2 regions of the Sedimentibacter sp. zth1 genome follow, and region 2 is predicted to be linked to the other one. Evidence: a T-box and tRNA genes for the amino acid it is inferred to sense, from the RefSeq annotation. Region 2 holds a T-box; the other holds one or more tRNA genes.
The links. A T-box is a leader RNA that pairs with one kind of tRNA and senses whether it is charged. The one in region 2 lies ahead of pheS (phenylalanine--tRNA ligase subunit alpha), so its partner is inferred to be a tRNA-Phe.
Positions count from the first base shown of each region.

Region 1: it encodes a tRNA-Phe, which carries the amino acid that the T-box ahead of pheS (phenylalanine--tRNA ligase subunit alpha) is inferred to sense. The anticodon was not compared.

Region 1 covers NZ_CP071445.1:1,129,401-1,138,625, forward strand. The annotation lists gene JYG23_RS05570 (glycoside hydrolase) at 1-1,056, opposite strand, end outside; gene JYG23_RS05575 (glycosyltransferase) at 1,046-2,917, opposite strand; gene JYG23_RS05580 (polysaccharide deacetylase family protein) at 2,937-5,375, opposite strand; tRNA gene JYG23_RS05585 (tRNA-Phe) at 5,543-5,618, opposite strand; tRNA gene JYG23_RS05590 (tRNA-Ile) at 5,632-5,708, opposite strand; tRNA gene JYG23_RS05595 (tRNA-Pro) at 5,729-5,805, opposite strand; tRNA gene JYG23_RS05600 (tRNA-Lys) at 5,834-5,909, opposite strand; gene JYG23_RS05605 (hypothetical protein) at 6,105-7,352, shown strand; gene JYG23_RS05610 (hypothetical protein) at 7,425-9,225, opposite strand, start outside.
Region 2 covers NZ_CP071445.1:272,477-281,701, forward strand. The annotation lists gene JYG23_RS01325 (ATP-dependent metallopeptidase FtsH/Yme1/Tma family protein) at 1-336, opposite strand, end outside; ribosomal protein L20 leader region at 496-622, shown strand; gene infC (translation initiation factor IF-3) at 607-1,143, shown strand; gene rpmI (50S ribosomal protein L35) at 1,164-1,358, shown strand; gene rplT (50S ribosomal protein L20) at 1,386-1,730, shown strand; gene JYG23_RS01345 (TrkH family potassium uptake protein) at 2,072-3,433, shown strand; gene JYG23_RS01350 (TrkA family potassium uptake protein) at 3,447-4,106, shown strand; gene JYG23_RS01355 (RNA methyltransferase) at 4,155-4,895, shown strand; T-box leader at 4,986-5,202, shown strand; gene pheS (phenylalanine--tRNA ligase subunit alpha) at 5,287-6,309, shown strand; gene pheT (phenylalanine--tRNA ligase subunit beta) at 6,322-8,712, shown strand; gene lgt (prolipoprotein diacylglyceryl transferase) at 8,724-9,225, shown strand, end outside.

The sequences.
Region 1 (9,225 bases), 860 kb from region 2:
TGCTTCACCCTCAATTTTATCCCATTCGCTTGCTTTTTCTAAATCACCCACAATAAAATTTATATCATTTTTTGTATCATCCAATACATGCATTAACAAATGATTAGCTGACCATTCTGCATGTACATTTATTCTTGTTAAATTATAAATTGAACTTTCAATATTGTTTAATGAGTTTCCTTCTCTATTAAAATTTATATCAAAATTATTCTTTATGCATTCTTCATTTATTACACTTACTTTGTCGTTAGTACCAAACTGTCCACTATTGGAATGCATAAGAACATAAAGCTTTGGTGGAAAACCTATCTCTTTTTTATAAATTTCATTCAAAAGAGTATAATCTATTTTTATCCTATCCTTCATTTGTGAAAAGTTTTCCTTAGGTACATCGTATTCATCTCTGATATAATCCATTAAATAGTGATTATAGTTTTCTTCAATATTTGCTTTTTGTTTTAAAAATTCTATTGAATTAAGCTCACCAAGGTAATTATCATTTTTATCAAAAACATTTATATATTCTAGTCTGTAGCCATTTGTACCTAATTCCCAAAAACTATTTTTTAATAGTTTTTTTAGCTCGTCTTTGTTTAAAAATCTGCTATCTTCATTTTCCAATTTTTCTGCATAGCCTAAAATTGTTGCTTTATAATTGTACTTTTCCAATATATCTTGCGTAACAATAGCCGTATCTTTTCTACCATCTTCAAAAAGTAAATATAAAGCTTTTTCAGGTAGAGCTTTATCATGCAAATAATAATTTATTATATCTTCTTGTGTTATAGTAATATATCCCGACTTTTTTAGAGCACATAGCTGTTTATTAATTTTTTCTACACTAACAAGTGATTCTGTACCTTCTCTATCAACGCCTTTATATGACAAAGCAACAAATCCGGAGTTCACACCATATGAAATTTCACTTGCATCAAATGGTTTATATGTTTTAAATGTAAATATTGCTTTAATTATTATATATAATAAGATTAATATAATTATACCTTGTATTACGCCTCTTATCATCTTTTTAATATCTTTCTTTTTAATTGCCATATTTTGACTTTCCTCTATTTTTAATCTTTTCTTTTTTCTTAAGTGCTTTTACATCCTCAGGGGTCATACGAGTTCCCCAAGTTGTTTTCCAAAATGTAAACCATGCAATTGGCATTTGCCACAATAGAACGGCTTCATAATACAGGCAAAATAGTATTCCAAATATCCAAGTTGAGCTTCTTTTAAGGAATAATTGAGTTACACTCATCATCATAGACATCATTAAAATTCCAACAATAAAAGTCAAAGGAAAAACTTTATTAACTATAGGAACAAAGAATAAATTATACAATACTACAATTGGAGCAGCAATTGGAACTATTATACCCATATAAAAGAATATAGCCATAAAAGGTTCTTTTTTCCACATAAAACCAGATGCAATGATTGATTCTCTCAACCATGACCTTTTCCACCTCATTTGCTGTTTTAAAAACACCTTATATTTATTTGGAACAATAGTCTGACATATAGCAGAATCTTGATAACATGTTCTGTGCTTACGAAGTACAAAATTTGTCATACTTCTGTCATCTCCAAAAGTCGCTCTTTGACGAAGAAATTTTTGATTTAGCCACTCATCCATATGCTCAATAACTATGGATTTTTTATAACATGAAAGTGGACCTGATAAACAAGTTACAGCATCAAAATAAGATTCTGCGGCTTTCATTATCCTAAAAGCAATATAATACCTTACAGATTGCATTTTTGTTAATGTATTTGTATAAGTATTTGCTACATCAGTTCTACCTGATACCCCGCCCATTTTAGGATCTTTAAATGGTTGAACCAAATTTCTAATTGCAAATGGATCTAAAAAGCTATCCGAATCTACAAAAACAACTAGTTCATGTTTAGCGAGCATAACACCTCTTGCTAGAGCATCTCTTTTACCTTTATTTTTATCCTGTACTACATATTTCACTCTTGTCTTTGTCTTAAATCTCTCAGACTCTTTATGCAAAATATCTATTGTCTCTATTATTTTTTCTACCGATTTATCAGAAGAGTAATCATCTACAACTATAATTTCAAGATTATCAACGGGATAATCTTGATTGACGCAACTTAATATTGTTTTTTGAATCCATTCTTCCTCATTAAAGCAAGGTATAATAATGGTTACTCCTGGAGTAAAATTAATATCAACCTTTGCTTCCCTATACAAAGAACCAAAAAAATATCTACTAAGTAAAAACACTGCCGCTATAATACTATAGAGATAGAAAAATTTATTGAACTCAAAATACAAAACGCTCTCTACCCTCATAAGCAAAATAAATAACGTTACAAAAAATAACATTAATGAAGATAAAATCAAAGTAAATGCACCACGTCTTCTTTTTGCATATATTGATAATGGTATCTTAAATTTCACACCACATTCTATATTATTTTCACCAATTTCGTTAATTCTTACAAAAATAACAGATTGTTTTACCTTCATTTCATAACCTTCGGGCATCGAACCAGGTATTATCTCAAACTTAAAGATTACCTTTTTAGCATTTTGTATTGTTTTCATATCTTTTTTATCAATAATTTTGATAAGCATACCTGTTGCAGAAATATTTAAACTCTTACAAATAAAAATATTTTTGGATTTATCATTATTGATACAAGTTACTTCAATATCATAAGAACATATATATCTAATACCCTCCTGCACTTGTTTTACATACTTCTTTTTTTCAAGCTCATATACAGCTTTACTGTCAACCCATCTTCTATCATTATTAGTTCTATGGCTATCAGGATCAGGGACATTCGAAAGTAATCTCCTATCACGATTTGGATTTACCAAAACATCTAAAATTGTATTTTCACTATTTTTGTCCGTTTTTCTAAATAAACTCATGTTATTTTCCCCCAATCTTCTAATGTAGATAATCACTCAACTTTGCAAATTTAAATTTTGTTGGATCATCATAAGATTTTTGTTCATTAGCCGTTAAATATAAATCCAATGCTTGTGCTGTATACTTACTCTCATCAGACATATGCATAACGATTATACTGCCTGATTCAATTGATTGTAGTAAATATCCACCTTCTGAATATAACCCATTTTGTAGAACACTAAGTAATTGCTCAACACTTTTAGCTTCATAATCTCCAGTTGAAAAATCTCCTGAAATAGAATATTTATAACCACAATCAAATACTGTTTTCAAACCAATATAACTTACTGCCAAAGTAGGCGGTCTAAAATATAAAGTTAATAAAGGTATGTCATTTATAACAACATCTCCTACGATATTTTGCAAAATATTATAGGATTTTACTATATCATCTATAAATATCTCCGTTTGATCATCTGTTAAGGTCACATATTTGTTTTCTGATTGAATATAATTTGACAACGTTAAATGTTCATTACTGTGACTTCCTATGTCATGTCCTTCCATTGCTATCGCTCTTAAAAGATTTGGATTTTGCTCTACATAGTTTGTTCTAACAAAGAAACTAGCTTTTACATTATGTTTCTTCAAAACACTTAATATTTTATCTATAGCTATATCCGAACCCCAGTCGTCAAATGTTAAAAAAACTGTATTATCATCATTTGGTATCTTTCCAGTCTTATCTAGCAATACAATTTCACTTTCATTAAAACCAGGCAGCTTATTCACATTTTTTACAAAAGGATTGCCTATATAATACTTAAATATTTTATTTATATAATCATCTTGTTTATCTGATAATTGCCCTGGATAAATCGTATTTTTTAAGCTAGATAATATTTTATCTTCTTGAACTGGATAACTATATATATTTTTTTCATCGTTTAAAATCTCGCTTATTGTTCTTATAGGATAAGTTGTTTTTGAAGTAGCCATCATGCATATAGAATTAATTAAAAGCTCTTCATCATCAAAATAATTCATCCTACACAAAATACTTTGTCCTCTTTTAAGCGCCTTAACATTTGGCGCAAATGTACTTTTTATAACTTTTTCAGCATTTGTTTCTGCCTTATTTTCTAATTTTAAACCCGAATCATATTTTATTACCTTCATAGAATTAGCAGAAGCTGCTTCTAATGTCTCATTTTTTATTTCAGACCATGGTTGTAGTATTATATTTGTCTCATATTTAAATTTCTCTTTTAGTAATTCCTTTGCTGTTTCAATTTGATAACATGCTTCATAATAATCAAATCTATTATTTACTAAAACTGCAATCCCTATTTCATGCCCAGTTTCAATTAGCTTTTGTATACTAGCAGTATTATTTTTTATTTCATCTGTTGTAACAAAAAATGTAGCTTTAGCATCTAATTTATTTAAATTTTCTACAATACCGTTGAATTCCGAACTGTTTTCAACTTCTCCTAAACCATAAAACATAAAAGAAACAGCCCTTTTCGTTGTTCTTATTTCACTAATTGGAGATGCTTTTTTACCATTATTTGATATTCTGAGTTGCTCATATAGTTCTTTATAATTAGTATTATCTATCGCTGTTAGCAACATACTAACAGTATCTATGATTGATTTTTCTTGTGTTTTATTATCTGTCTCTACATTTGAGCTATTACTTGAATCTTGAACAGGTATTTCATCTTTTTTTAGAGATATATACTCAGTTTTATCTATAAGCTCATTTAATTTTACAGAAACAATACTTCCTTTTTTTAGGTTATCAACGTATCCTTGTGCAGCATCTAATGAATTAAAACTATTTATATCAAGAATATAATTAGTATCAACGACATCATTTATACCCAATGCCTTTGTTATATCTAATATTTCATCAGAATAATTAGTAGCATTACATTTAAGAATTTCAGGCTCAACACCACTCGCGTTGTATATTATGCTACTTGCTCTAGCAAAATCCTGTATTATACTTTCACTATCAAGCTTGTCCATGAACTTAGTTGCTTTTAAAGTATAGTTACCAATTTTATGACCTGCATTAATAATAATTTTTACTGTTTCATAGTCTTCTGCAGTTTGAATTCCTGAAACAAAAAAAGTTGCCTTAGTGTTATGCTTTTCTAGTAATTTAATTATCTCGTATACAATTTTTCTATCTGGCAAGCCCTCAAATACAATTTCAATCTTTTTATCACTTTTTTCTGATATATCAATTATATTAGCTTGTCCTAAATCTTTAGTTAAATTTTCTTTTGTTTTTTTTATTCTTTCTTCTGTACCATCATTCAAATTTACTGTTTCTACTATTTCTCCAGTTATTTTGTATTTATTGTTTTCATATCTAAAAAAACAAAGCAATGAGATTACAATAATTACTATGATACAAAATATATATACGAATATTTTTCTTGAATTTATAAATTTTTCTATCATTTTTCACCCACCAAAAAAATGTTTAGGCATATGTCTAAGCGCTTGTATTTTTACTTCTTGATTTATATAAAATTATATGATAAATATAAAATATTATCAACTAAATATTTATATAATAAAAAAACTAACTATATTTCAAGTTAGTTTTTTTATCATAATTTATATTTTGGTGCCCAAAGGCGGAATCGAACCACCGACACGGGGATTTTCAGTCCCCTGCTCTACCGACTGAGCTATCTGGGCATATATATATTTATGGTGGGCCTGGATGGACTCGAACCATCGACCTCACGCTTATCAGGCGTGCGCTCTAACCACCTGAGCTACAAGCCCATAATTTATATATACATATATGGTCGGGGCGGCAGGATTTGAACCCGCGGCCCTCTGGTCCCAAACCAGATGCGCTACCAAACTGCGCTACGCCCCGTTACGACCGCTACGTTACCTCTAAATAATGGTGATCCATCCGCGATTCGAACGCGGGACACCCTGATTAAAAGTCAGGTGCTCTGCCAGCTGAGCTAATGGATCATAATATATTATTTGAGCTAATTCGCCATTTTTCGACAGCTTTAATAGATTATCATAAACTGTATTATATGTCAACATTTTTTAATAAAATTTTAATAATATTCTAATAATATATAACTGTTAATAATATGAAAATATGATATTATTATATTATAAATTAATTTATTTACAAATTTCTAGAGGGGGAACTCGAAATTGCTTAATAATAATTTTAATTGTTTAGTTAAAAAGTATAAAAAAGTTTGGTATAGTTTAGATAATAAGCTAAACATAAATTTAAATACATATTCTAAATTAGATAAAATTCAATTTGAAAAGGAAGTTGCTCAAATTAAAATCAAAATACTAGATCTTTTAAAAACTTTTCCGCAATCTGATATAGATAGGAAAACTTGGTCTAAAAATTTTAAACTTAATTTGATTAGTAGTATTCAAGATATTTCTATAGATAAAAATAAAGTTATTAAATATTTTATGGATACTGGTATACTTGAATCAACAAATACTTTTTTTAGTATGAGTAAAAATGAAAATTTATCAATTGAAAGTTTAGGTCAAGCAATACGAAATGCTTGGATTATGAACATTTTGCAACTTATATTTCAAAGAAATATAGAATGCTCAAAATCTGTATTTGCATATAGTATGCTATATCCTTATACAGACAATTATATTGATAGTAACATTGAATACACTCAAAAAATCAGTTATAGCAAAAATTTTCTAAGCCGACTTAATGGTAATTTAGTTGAGCCTTTAAATGATTATGAAAAAAACATATTTAAAATGATTAAGTTAATAGAATCTGAATTTAATCGTAATGATTACATAGAAGTCTATGAAAGCTTAATACTCATACACAATTCTCAAACAAATAGTCTAATACAGCAAAATATTACAATTCCATTTGAAAAAGATATACTAGATATAATATTTAAGAAAGGTGGTTCTTCTGTTTTAGCAGACGGTTATTTATTAAGTGGACAATTGACAGAAATAGAATTCAATTTTGCAGTATCTTTTGGAATTTTACTTCAGTTATGTGATGATATAGAAGATATTCAAAATGATATCGACTCAAAAAATGCAACTATTTTTTCATTAGCTGCCAATAATAAAAATTTAAATTTACTTGCTAATAAATTATTGAATTTAGTAAATTATTGTTTTGAAAATGATATTTCAAATTTTAACTTTGATAATAAAGAAAATGTAACTAATTTTATGTATTACTGTTGCAACTACTTAGTTATCGCTGGAATAATTTCAAACAAAAAATATTTTAATCGAAAATATGTAAAATATCTACAACAATTTATCCCTGTAAGAATGAATTTTATAAAAAAATTTACTAGAAATACAAAAAAAGAAATTGATAAAATTCTTAATATGTATGATGAAAACACAAAAAAAGAAATGATAAACTATATAAATCTTTTATAATATATCACCTCCAAAACAACCTAAAAAAAATGCTCTTAATTTTATCAATCAAGAGCATTTTTTAGTTAATTTTTATTTATCTATTGCTTCGGTTCTGTATATAAATTTTACTTTTCCAGTCATATCTTCTGAAATTCCACCGAAATTTTGATATTCTTTTGAAATATTTACTACTGCCTTAATTCTATCAACTACGTTTGTTACGTCATCACCAACTAGACTAACTAGTTTATTGATTCCTTCATCACTCAATTGTTTCATCCCATTGGATAATTGCATTGAACCATCTTGTAATTCTATGATTCCTTCAATTAATGCCTTTGAAGCATCTTGTAATGTTGTAATTCCTTCATAAAGACTATTACTAGCTGATGATAATTTTTCAGTACCATCTGCTAATTGTAAAACACCTTGGTTAAGTATATTACTGCCATTATATGCTTTATCTACACCGCTTGTATAAGTAATAACACCATCATAAAATTGTTTATAAGTATCTAATTGCTCAACAAGACCTTTTATACTCTTTTGTCCATTTTCAGCATTTGCTGCAAGATTTTTGATCTTATTAATCATTTCTTCACTACTCATTTGTTGGTTGATAAGCTCAGCTTCTTTATCAGATACAAGTTTTGTAATTGTTGCTTTAACTTCTTCGCTTTGCATTTGAGCATTAACTGCACCTTCTATTTGTGCTTTTACTTCTTGACTAATTTGTCCATTTCCAGTTGCAACTTTATATTGCTCAATAGTCATATTGAATTTTTCCAATACAGCACCAAATACTTGTTGGTTTACAGCCATTGTTACTTGTTCCGTAATTACAGATTCATTAGCCTTTACAGCATCCGTAACTTTTTTTAGAGCTCCGTTATAAACTCCATCGTAAGCATTATCACCACCAAGTGATTTTAAAATACCGTTTAATATTTCATCATAATTTTCAATAGTAAGTGTTGGTACATCTACTCCTGCTTTAGCTAACTCGTTTTGTGCAGTTCCTAATAATGTATTGAATACTTGTTCAGCACCACCGTTTAGCATAGCACTATTTTTATTAAGCTCTTTCAATCCACTATTTAAAGTATCAACTCCAACTTTTAGCTTACCTGTGTTTTCATTTAAGCTATTTGCTCCTTCTGACAAAGCCTTAGCTCCATTAGCTAATTTATTAACTCCATCTATTAATTCATTAGATTTTTCTAATAATAAGCTAATACCATTATATAAATCTGAAGAACCATTAACAAGCTTTTCAGTTGCAACACTTAGTTCACCTAAAGAGTTTTCAAGATCTCCTAGTGAGTTAATATTATCCACATCTAAATGATTGAACATATCATTTGTAGCAAGTGTTATTGTTGTTTCTAAAGAAAAATCTTGTACATCGGCTGTAATTTCAACATTATTAGGTATAGATAATTTACTTTCTCCAATAGCCAAACTTTCTTGCATACCTGGAAGTGCAAAACCAATAACTACACTTCTATCACCGTCATTTATGATTTTACCATTTGAAACTTTGATATTTGTAAAATTAGTATTGTCTAGTACCATACCACTTAGCATAACAAATGGAACATATACTTCATCATTTTTACCGTTAATGCTAACAGTTTTTCTTTGATTATTTATATAGTTAAAAGTCATTGTAACTTTTCCACTTTTACCTACTAACTCACTTGAAGATATTTCTTTACCATCAAGTTTATATCCAATAGATACTGTAACAGGTAATTCTTTATCTATTTCTCCCTGATAATATATGTCTTTTCCTTCTGCATCCCAAACACAAATATTGTTATCATTCATTGTATATTGCTCTTCACCATTAACATTAACAATATTAGTAGCGTCAGTTTTATCATTTAGT
Region 2 (9,225 bases):
TGTGTATTTTTTGTCGTCATTTAGGTAGTCAATTATGTCGTCAAAGTCTTCTTTTATTTCTTCCAACCCTGCAATATCATCAAAAGTAAATTTAGAAACTTCAATATCAGTTTTTTTCTTTTCGAAGTTATTGATAGAGACTGGTTGCTGATCAGAAATGTCGGTGTAATTATCATTACCTTTTTTTGATTTAAAGTAGTAACCTATCAGCATTATAGAATATACTAATAATGGTATAAATAATATTAGTGGTAATTCAAAAAATTTCGATAAAATAAATAAGATAATATTGTAGCAAACAAATATAAAAGATAGAAGGTAAAATCCTTTTTTCATTTTAGCTCCTTTTGATAATTATAGTATAATATTCTTTTATTTATAGAGTAAACAAAAATTGTTTAAATATTCTGTGTTTATTTTTACCGTTAAATGAAAAACTATTACAAAAATTAAAAATAATTATTGACAAGATAATATTGTTGCTATATAATTTAGTAGAGCAAGAAGAAGTGACCGCTTCTCACCTTACGACGTATTTATACTGTTAGTATGGTTATTCATAAAAGATACAAAAAAATTGTATGTTTGAGATAGCGGTGATAAGCTATCTTTTTTAATTATAGGAGGTGTATCTTTATTAAAGAACTTCAAATTAACGAACAGATTCGTGAAAAGGAAGTAAGAGTCATTGACTCGGAAGGAAATCAGTTAGGCGTGTTAAGTATTGATGAAGCATTAGACTTAGCTGATAAACAAAAGTTAGATTTAGTTAATATTTCACCTAATGCTAAACCACCTGTTTGTAGGATAATGAGCTATGGAAAATATAAATATGAATTAACTAAGAAAGAAAAAGAATCTAAAAAGAAACAAAAGGTAATTAATGTAAAAGAGATTAGATTAACTCCTAATATTGAAGAGCATGATTTATCAGTTAAAGCCAAGAATGCAACTAAGTTTTTAAAAGGCGGAAACAGAGTTAAAGTTTCTGTAAGATTTAGAGGAAGAGAAATGGGTTATTCAGAAATTGGTAGGAAAGTCTTAAAGAAATTTGCTGAAATAACAAGCGAGGTTTCAACTATAGATAAAATGCCTAAAATTGAAGGAAGAAATATGATAATGTTTTTAAATCCTAAAAATTAACACAATAAGGAGGAAGTGTAATGCCAAAGGTTAAAACTAACAGATCAGCAGCTAAAAGATTTACAAAAACAGGAAGTGGAAAATTCAAAAGATCTAAGTCAGGCTCAAATCACTTTACTGGAAAAAAAGAAAGTAACAGAATAAGAAATTTAAGAAAAAGTACTTTAGTATCTGATGCAGATACTCCAAAAATTAGAAAAATACTACCATACTAGTAGTTACCATAAAGGAGGAAATTAAAAATGGCAAGAGTAAAAAGAGCCGTTAACGCTAAAAAGAATCACCGTAAAATCCTAAAACTTGCTAAAGGATACTATGGTGCTAAAAGTAAACATTTTAAAATGGCAAATCAAGCTGTTATGAAATCATTAACTTATGCATATGTAGGAAGAAAATTAAAGAAGAGAGAATACAGACAATTGTGGATAGCAAGAATTAATGCTGCTACAAGAGCAAATGGTATTTCATATAGTAAATTCATATATGGATTAAAGCAAAATAATATAGAAATTAACAGAAAAATGCTTTCTGAAATGGCTATATATGATCCAGCAGGATTTACACAATTAGTAGAATTAGTAAAATAGATTTTTGATAAATTATTGAACAAGTAAACAAATGAAAGGCTGTAACTGAACAGTCTTTTTTTATTTTAGGGGCTATCACTCCTCTATATTTTGTTAATATATGTTTAGTAGCATAACAATATTACAGCTTTTTTGCTAAAATAAACATTAATTTAGTTTAATATTATTACAGTTTTAAAAAATATATTGAAAATTTTTTATAATATTGTATAATTGTATACATTAACATAAATTTTATATAAATTATATGTGTTTTGAATTGTTTACAATAAATATTAGGTAGTATAATATTTTGAATTAAATAAATATTATATTTCATTGATAAAAGTAGGTGAGTTAATATGAAAGTTAATAACGTTAATGGTAATCCTCTAAAAAATAATCCATCATTAATATTTATTATAGGTTTTATTGGGGTGGTTTTTATTGGAACAACCTTGTTAAATTTTCCATTTTCAAGTTTGAATGGTAGAAGTATAGGATTTACAGATGCTTTATTTACAGCAACGTCAGCTGTATGTGTTACAGGATTGACAGTTGTTACTACTGCAACACAATGGACAATTATTGGTAAGATAATTATTTTGTGTCTTATTCAAATAGGTGGGTTAGGTGTTATGACCTTATCAACACTTATAGCGTTTTTTTTAGGTAAAAAGATATCACTTAAAACGCGTTTGTTGATAAAAGAAGAAAGAAATACATATGAGCTTCAGGGTGTAGTTAGAGTAACTAAAAATGTTTTAATATATACATTTATCGTAGAATTTATTGGTGCTATATTGTTTTCATTTGTATTTTGTAAAGAATATGGGTTTATAAAAGGTATATGGTTTTCAATATTTCACTCAATATCATCATTCTGCAATGCTGGATTTGATATAGTTGGTAATACTAGCTTTATGAAATACGTAACTAATCCATTAATAAATTTTACAACTATTATCCTTATAGTTGTTGGAGGGTTAGGATTTTTCGTTTTTATAGAGATTATTAAAGTTAGAAAATTCAAGAAATTTAGTTTGCACTCGAAAATTGTTTTAATAATGACTGGTATATTGCTTTTATCTGGAACAATTTTGATTATGGTTTTAGAATATAACAATGCTAATACTATTGGCAATTTAGGATTTTTTGGCAAGTTACAGGCATCTCTATTCCAAAGTGTTGCAACAAGAACTGCAGGATACAGTACAATAGACATATCAGGTTTAAAGGATTCAACCTCGGTTATTATGTGTATATTGATGTTTATTGGGGGTTCTTCGGGTTCAACTGCAGGTGGTGTAAAGGTAACAACTATTGCAGTCGCTATTTTAGCAATGCATAGCACAATATATGGTAAAAAACATATAGATATATTTCAAAAACGCATTTCAAATTCTGTTATAATGAAAGCAATAGCAGTTATAGGTATAGCTTTTGGTGTAGTTACCGTTGTTTCCATAATACTTAGCATCACACAACATATACCCGCTATGTCCTATGTTGATGTATTGTTTGAATCTGTATCAGCATTTGGTACTGTTGGATTAACTAGAAATGTAACTCCTTATTTAAACTTTATAGGTAAAATACTTATAAGTGGTACAATGTTTATAGGTCGTTTAGGACCTTTAACAATAGCACTTGCAGTTGCATCTCGTCAAAATAGATTTGTTGGAAATATAGGTTACCCAGAAGGTAAAATAATAATAGGTTAGTGGAGGAAATTATATGAGACAATTTGTAGTTATTGGTTGCGGAAGATTTGGTGCTTCGGTTGCTAAAACATTATATAAATTAGGATATGATGTAATGGTGGTAGATAGTGACATAAATATTATACAAGAGATGTCAGAATACGTAACTCATGCTATTCAAGCAGATGCAGAAGATGAAAATTCTTTGAGAGCACTTGGTATTAGAAATTTTGATGTAGCTGTTATAACGATTGGTTCTAATGTTCAAGCATCTATTATGGCTACTCTGATCGTAAAAGAATTAGGAGTAAAAAAGGTAATTGCTAAAGCACAAAGTGAAATACATGGCAAGGTTTTATACAAAATAGGAGCTGATAAAGTAGTTTTTCCAGAAAGAGATATGGGTATAAGAGTAGCTCATAATTTAATTTCATCTAATATATTAGATGTTATAGAATTAATGCCAGATTACAGTATAATTGAAGTAATTGCATTGCAGGAATGGGAAGATAAAGCATTGATAGAATTAAAATTGCCTAATAGAATGGGTATAAGCATTATGGCTATAAAGACAGGCGATAAAATAAATGTAACACCATATGCAGAAGATGTTATTAAAAAAGGTGATGTATTAGTTTTACTCGGACATAATGATAATCTTAAGAAAATAGAGCAAAGTGAGACTAAAGAATAAATGTTAATAAAAAGCAGTTCTAATCAAAAAATAAAACTGATAAGAAGCTTGGAAACAAAAAAAAACAGAGATATCAATAGTGCTTATATTGTTGAAAGTATAAAGCTTATTAAAGAAGCAATAAATGAAAAAGTATTGTTTAAATTTGTACTTATCTCTGATAGTATAAAAGAAAAAAAAGATATAAAATATGTTGTGAATATATTAGAAAAAAGTAATATAGAATATTATTATGTTAAAAGTGATGTATTTAAAGATATTTCAAATACTGTTACATCTCAGGGCATAGTAGCTGTTGTAGATAAAAAGAAAATTGATATAAAAGATATACTCACAACAAACTTTTTAGTTTTTTGTGATAAGCTTCAGGATCCAGGAAACCTTGGTACTATAGTTAGAACTGCAGATGCCTTTGGACCATGTAGTGTTGTATTGTCACCATGCTGTGTTGATGCATATAATGCTAAAACAGTTAGAGCATGTGCAGGTGCAATTTATAGAGCAAATGTTTTTGAAATAAAGGACAGTGTTGAATTTTTAACAAAAATGAAAGCTAGTGGATATAAGGTCATTTCTACTGTAGTAGATTCTAATTTAGATTTTGATAATATAAAAGAATTAGAAAAGATTTGTCTTGTTATTGGGAATGAAGGCAATGGGGTATCAGATGAGGTTAAGCAATTGTCAGATTTAAAAATAACAATCAAAATGACTGGAAATACGGAATCTTTAAATGCTTCAATAGCAGCAGGTATTAGTATTTATGAAATAAGAAAAAAACTCTTGTAAAATTTATACACGTTTGATATAATATTTTTTATATATTAAACAAATAATTTTTTTGCGTAAATTTATATAAATATATATAACTAAAATATAATAAAGGCAATGAAAGAGAAAAGTAGATATTCCTATGCTTGTAGAGAGATTGTGTAATAGCTGAAAGCACTTTTAAGCTAATAATATCGAAGTTCACTCTTGAGCTGGTAGATTGAATTAGCAGTAAATTTACACGGTTAATATCGTTAATTAAATTGAGATTATCAATGAAATATTGTTGATAAATAAGAGTGGTACCGCGGACTTCGTCTCTTTACAGAGACGAAGTCATTTTATTTTTAGATATTATTTTGAATAGATAGCTATTCGTTATTTTAAATATTATAAAGGAGTTGTTAATATGAAAGAGAAATTATTGCAAGTAAAAAATGATGCTCTAGAGCAAATAAATAAGATTACAAACAATGATGATATTGAGAAAATTAGAGTTAAATTTTTAGGAAAAAAAGGTGAATTAACTTTGATTTTACGTTCTATGGGTGCTTTGTCAAAAGAGGAAAAACCTGTAGTGGGTAAATTGGCAAATGATGTTAGAAATATTATTGAAGAAAACATAGCAAAAATTAAAACTGATATAAACAACAAAATTAAGGAAGAAAAATTAAACAATGAAAAAGTTGATGTTACAATGCCTTCTAATTATTATCAAATAGGTAGAAGACACCCTTTGATGCAAACAAAAGAAGAATTGGAAAATTTATTCTTAAGTATGGGTTATGATGTTGTTGAAGGACCAGAAGTTGATACAGTGAAAAATAACTTCGATGATTTAAATGCACCTGAGGATCATCCATCAAGGGATATGTCAGATACTTTTTATTTAGCAGATGGGATAGTTTTGAGAACCCAAACATCTCCTGTACAAATAAGAATTATGAAAACGCAAAAACCACCTATTAAAATGGTTTCAGCTGGTAGAACATTTAGATTTGATGAGGTTGATGATACACATTCGCCTATGTTCCATCAAATGGAGTGCCTTGTTATAGATAAAGGAATTACAATGGCTAATCTTATAGATGCCATCAATCAATTCGTTAGGGAAATGTTTGGTGAAGAAATGAAAACTAGATTTAGACCTCATAATTTTCCGTTTACTGAGCCAAGTGCTGAGGTTGATGTATCTTGCTTAAAATGTAAAGGTAAAGGCTGTGAAGCTTGTAACGGAACGGGTTGGAGTATGGAATTGTTAGGCTGTGGTATGGTACACCCAAATGTGCTTAAAAATTGTGGTATAGATCCTGAAGTGTACAGTGGATTTGCATTTGGAATGGGTATTGATAGAGTTACAATGGTTAAATATGGATTGAACAACATTAGGCTTTTATATGAAAATGACGAAAGATTTTTAAAACAATTTTAGGAGGTAGAAATTATGTTAGCACCAATTAAGTGGATGAAAAATTATGTAAATATTGATTTAGATGCTAAGGATTTAGCGGATAAGATTACTTTAACAGGTTCTCATGTGGATTCAATAATTGATATAGAAAAAGATATAACAAATGTAGTAACAGGTAGAATAATTGATATTCAACAACACCCAAATGCAGATAAACTAATTGTAACAAAAATAGATATAGGTACTGAAATTGTACAAATAGTTACAGGAGCTAAAAATGTTAGTGTTGGTGACATAATTCCTGTATCTTTGATTGGAGCACATTTGCCAATTGGATTAAATATCAAACTTTCTAAATTAAGAGGTATTGAATCTCAAGGTATGATGTGTTCGTATGAAGAACTTGGGTTCGACGAGAAAGTTACGCCAAAAGGTGGAAACGATGGTATTATGATACTTGAAGAAAATACACCGATCGGTAAAGATATAAAAGATGTGCTTGGCATAAATGGTAAGGTTTTAGATATAGAAATAACATACAATAGACCTGACTGTTTAAATGTTACAGGTATGGCACGAGAAGTAGCTGCAACACTAAATGAAGAATTCCGTTTTCCAGAAATTAAAATACAAAATGAAGTTGATAATATTAATGACTATTTTGATAATGTAAAAATTGAAGCTGAAGAGTTGTGCGATAAATTTTGTGTTAGAGTTATTAAAAATATTAAAATAGGAAAATCCCCAATGTGGATGCAAAGGGCATTGATGGATGCAGGAATGAGACCTGTAAACAATATTGTAGATGTTACAAATTATGTAATGCTAGAATTAGGTCAACCATTGCATGCTTATGACTTAAATAAATTTGATGATAAAACAATAATTGCAAGGCGTGCTGAAAATGGTGAGATTTTGACAACACTTGATAATGTTAATAGAAAGCTTGACGAAAATATTTTGGTTATATCTAATACTAAAAGGCCAGTAGGTATTGCAGGAGTTATGGGTGGATTTGATACTGAAATAGATGAGAATACAACTATGATACTTTTAGAAAGTGCTTGCTTTAACAATAAATCAATTAGAGAGACTTCTAGAAAAATTGGTCTTCGTTCAGAAGCTAGTGCAAGAAACGAAAAAGTATTGCATTATAAAAATGCTGAAATAGCAAGTGTTAGAGCATGTCAATTAATTGAAATGATTGGTGCTGGAACTGTAGTTAAGGGATACTTAAATGCAGGAAAAGAAGAATATACACCAAGTAAGGTTTCTTTAAGACCAAGTAGAGTAAAAGAGATTCTTGGTGTTGAAATACCTGTGGATAAAATGATTGAAAGCTTAAATAAATTAGAATTGACAAGTTCATTTGATGGAGAAAAAATTGAAACATTAGTTCCATACTTCAGATGTGATATACTTCAAGAAATTGATTTGATTGAAGAAATAGGAAGAATGTATGGATTTGAAAATATTATTGCAAAACCAATAGTAAGTACACTTGTAAAGGGTAAAAAATCAAAAAAAAGAGTTACAGAGGATTATATTAAAAGTATAATGGTTTCGCTTGGACTTGTAGAAATAATGACTTATTCATTTATCAGCCCAAAATCTTTAGATAAACTTTGTATAAAAGATGATTCAGAAATTAAAAATTATATTAAGCTTATAAATCCACTTGGAGAAGATTTTAGTGTTATGAGAACTACACTTATGTCAAATATGCTTGATGCTATGAGTAGAAATAATAACAGAGGAATTAGTAGCGTTAAATTTTTTGAGGTTGGAAACACATTTTTTCCTAAACAAATACCTGTTGTTGAGTTACCAATAGAGAAAAGTAAGCTATGTATTGGTATGTATGGAGAATATGATTTCTTTAATTTAAAAGGAATTATAGAGCAAACCTTAGAGAGATTTGGAATTAAACTAGTTGTAAAAGCAGTAAAAGATAATCCAACATTTCACGGTGGTATATGTGCAGGAATATTTGTAAATAATGAACAAATAGGTGTGTTTGGAGAATTACATCCTGAGGTTGAAGAAAACTATAGCATAAATAAAAAAGTTTTAATCGCTGAAATAGACGTTGAAAAAATTGTAGAGTATAAAAATATAGTTAGAAAATTCAAAGCATTGCCAAAATATCCAGCCATGCAAAGAGATATTGCGGTAACTGTAAAAGAAGATATTTTAGTTGGAGATATGCAGGATGTAATATTAAAAGTAAATCCTCGTATCATTGAAGATGTTAAATTATTTGATGTTTACCAAGGTGAACATATTGAAAAAGGTTTCAAAAGTACAGCATTTTCAATAACTTATAGAAATAAAGAGCGTACCTTGAAGGACAAAGAGGTTGATAAGATTCACAATCGTATATTACAAAAGCTTAATGAAAATTTTGATGCTGTATTAAGATAATGGAGGTATTTATGGATAAAAATGCATTTACACTTTTAGGTATTGATATAAAGTGGTATGGTGTTATTATAGCTTCGGCATTTTTGATAGGAGTATTTTTATCTATCAAAGAGTGCAGAAGGATAGGCTTTAAAGAAGATACGTTGATTGACTTTTTACTAGTAATTGTTCCAGTAGGAATAATATGCGCAAGATTATATTATGTAGCATTTGAGTGGAGACAATATATTAATGACCCAATTCAAATATTAAATTTTAGAGCTGGTGGATTAGCTATACATGGAGGTATCATTGGCGGCGCAATAGCTGGTATGATTTTTTGCAAGGTTAAAAAGATTAGGTTTTTTCAAATAATTGATATTATAACTCCAGCAGTAGTGCTTGGGCAAGGATTAGGTAGATGGGGTAATTTTATAAATGAAGAAGCACATGGCGGTCCTACTGATTTACCATGGGGTATATTAGTAAATGGACAAAAAGTTCATCCAACATTCTTATATGAATCTATTGCAG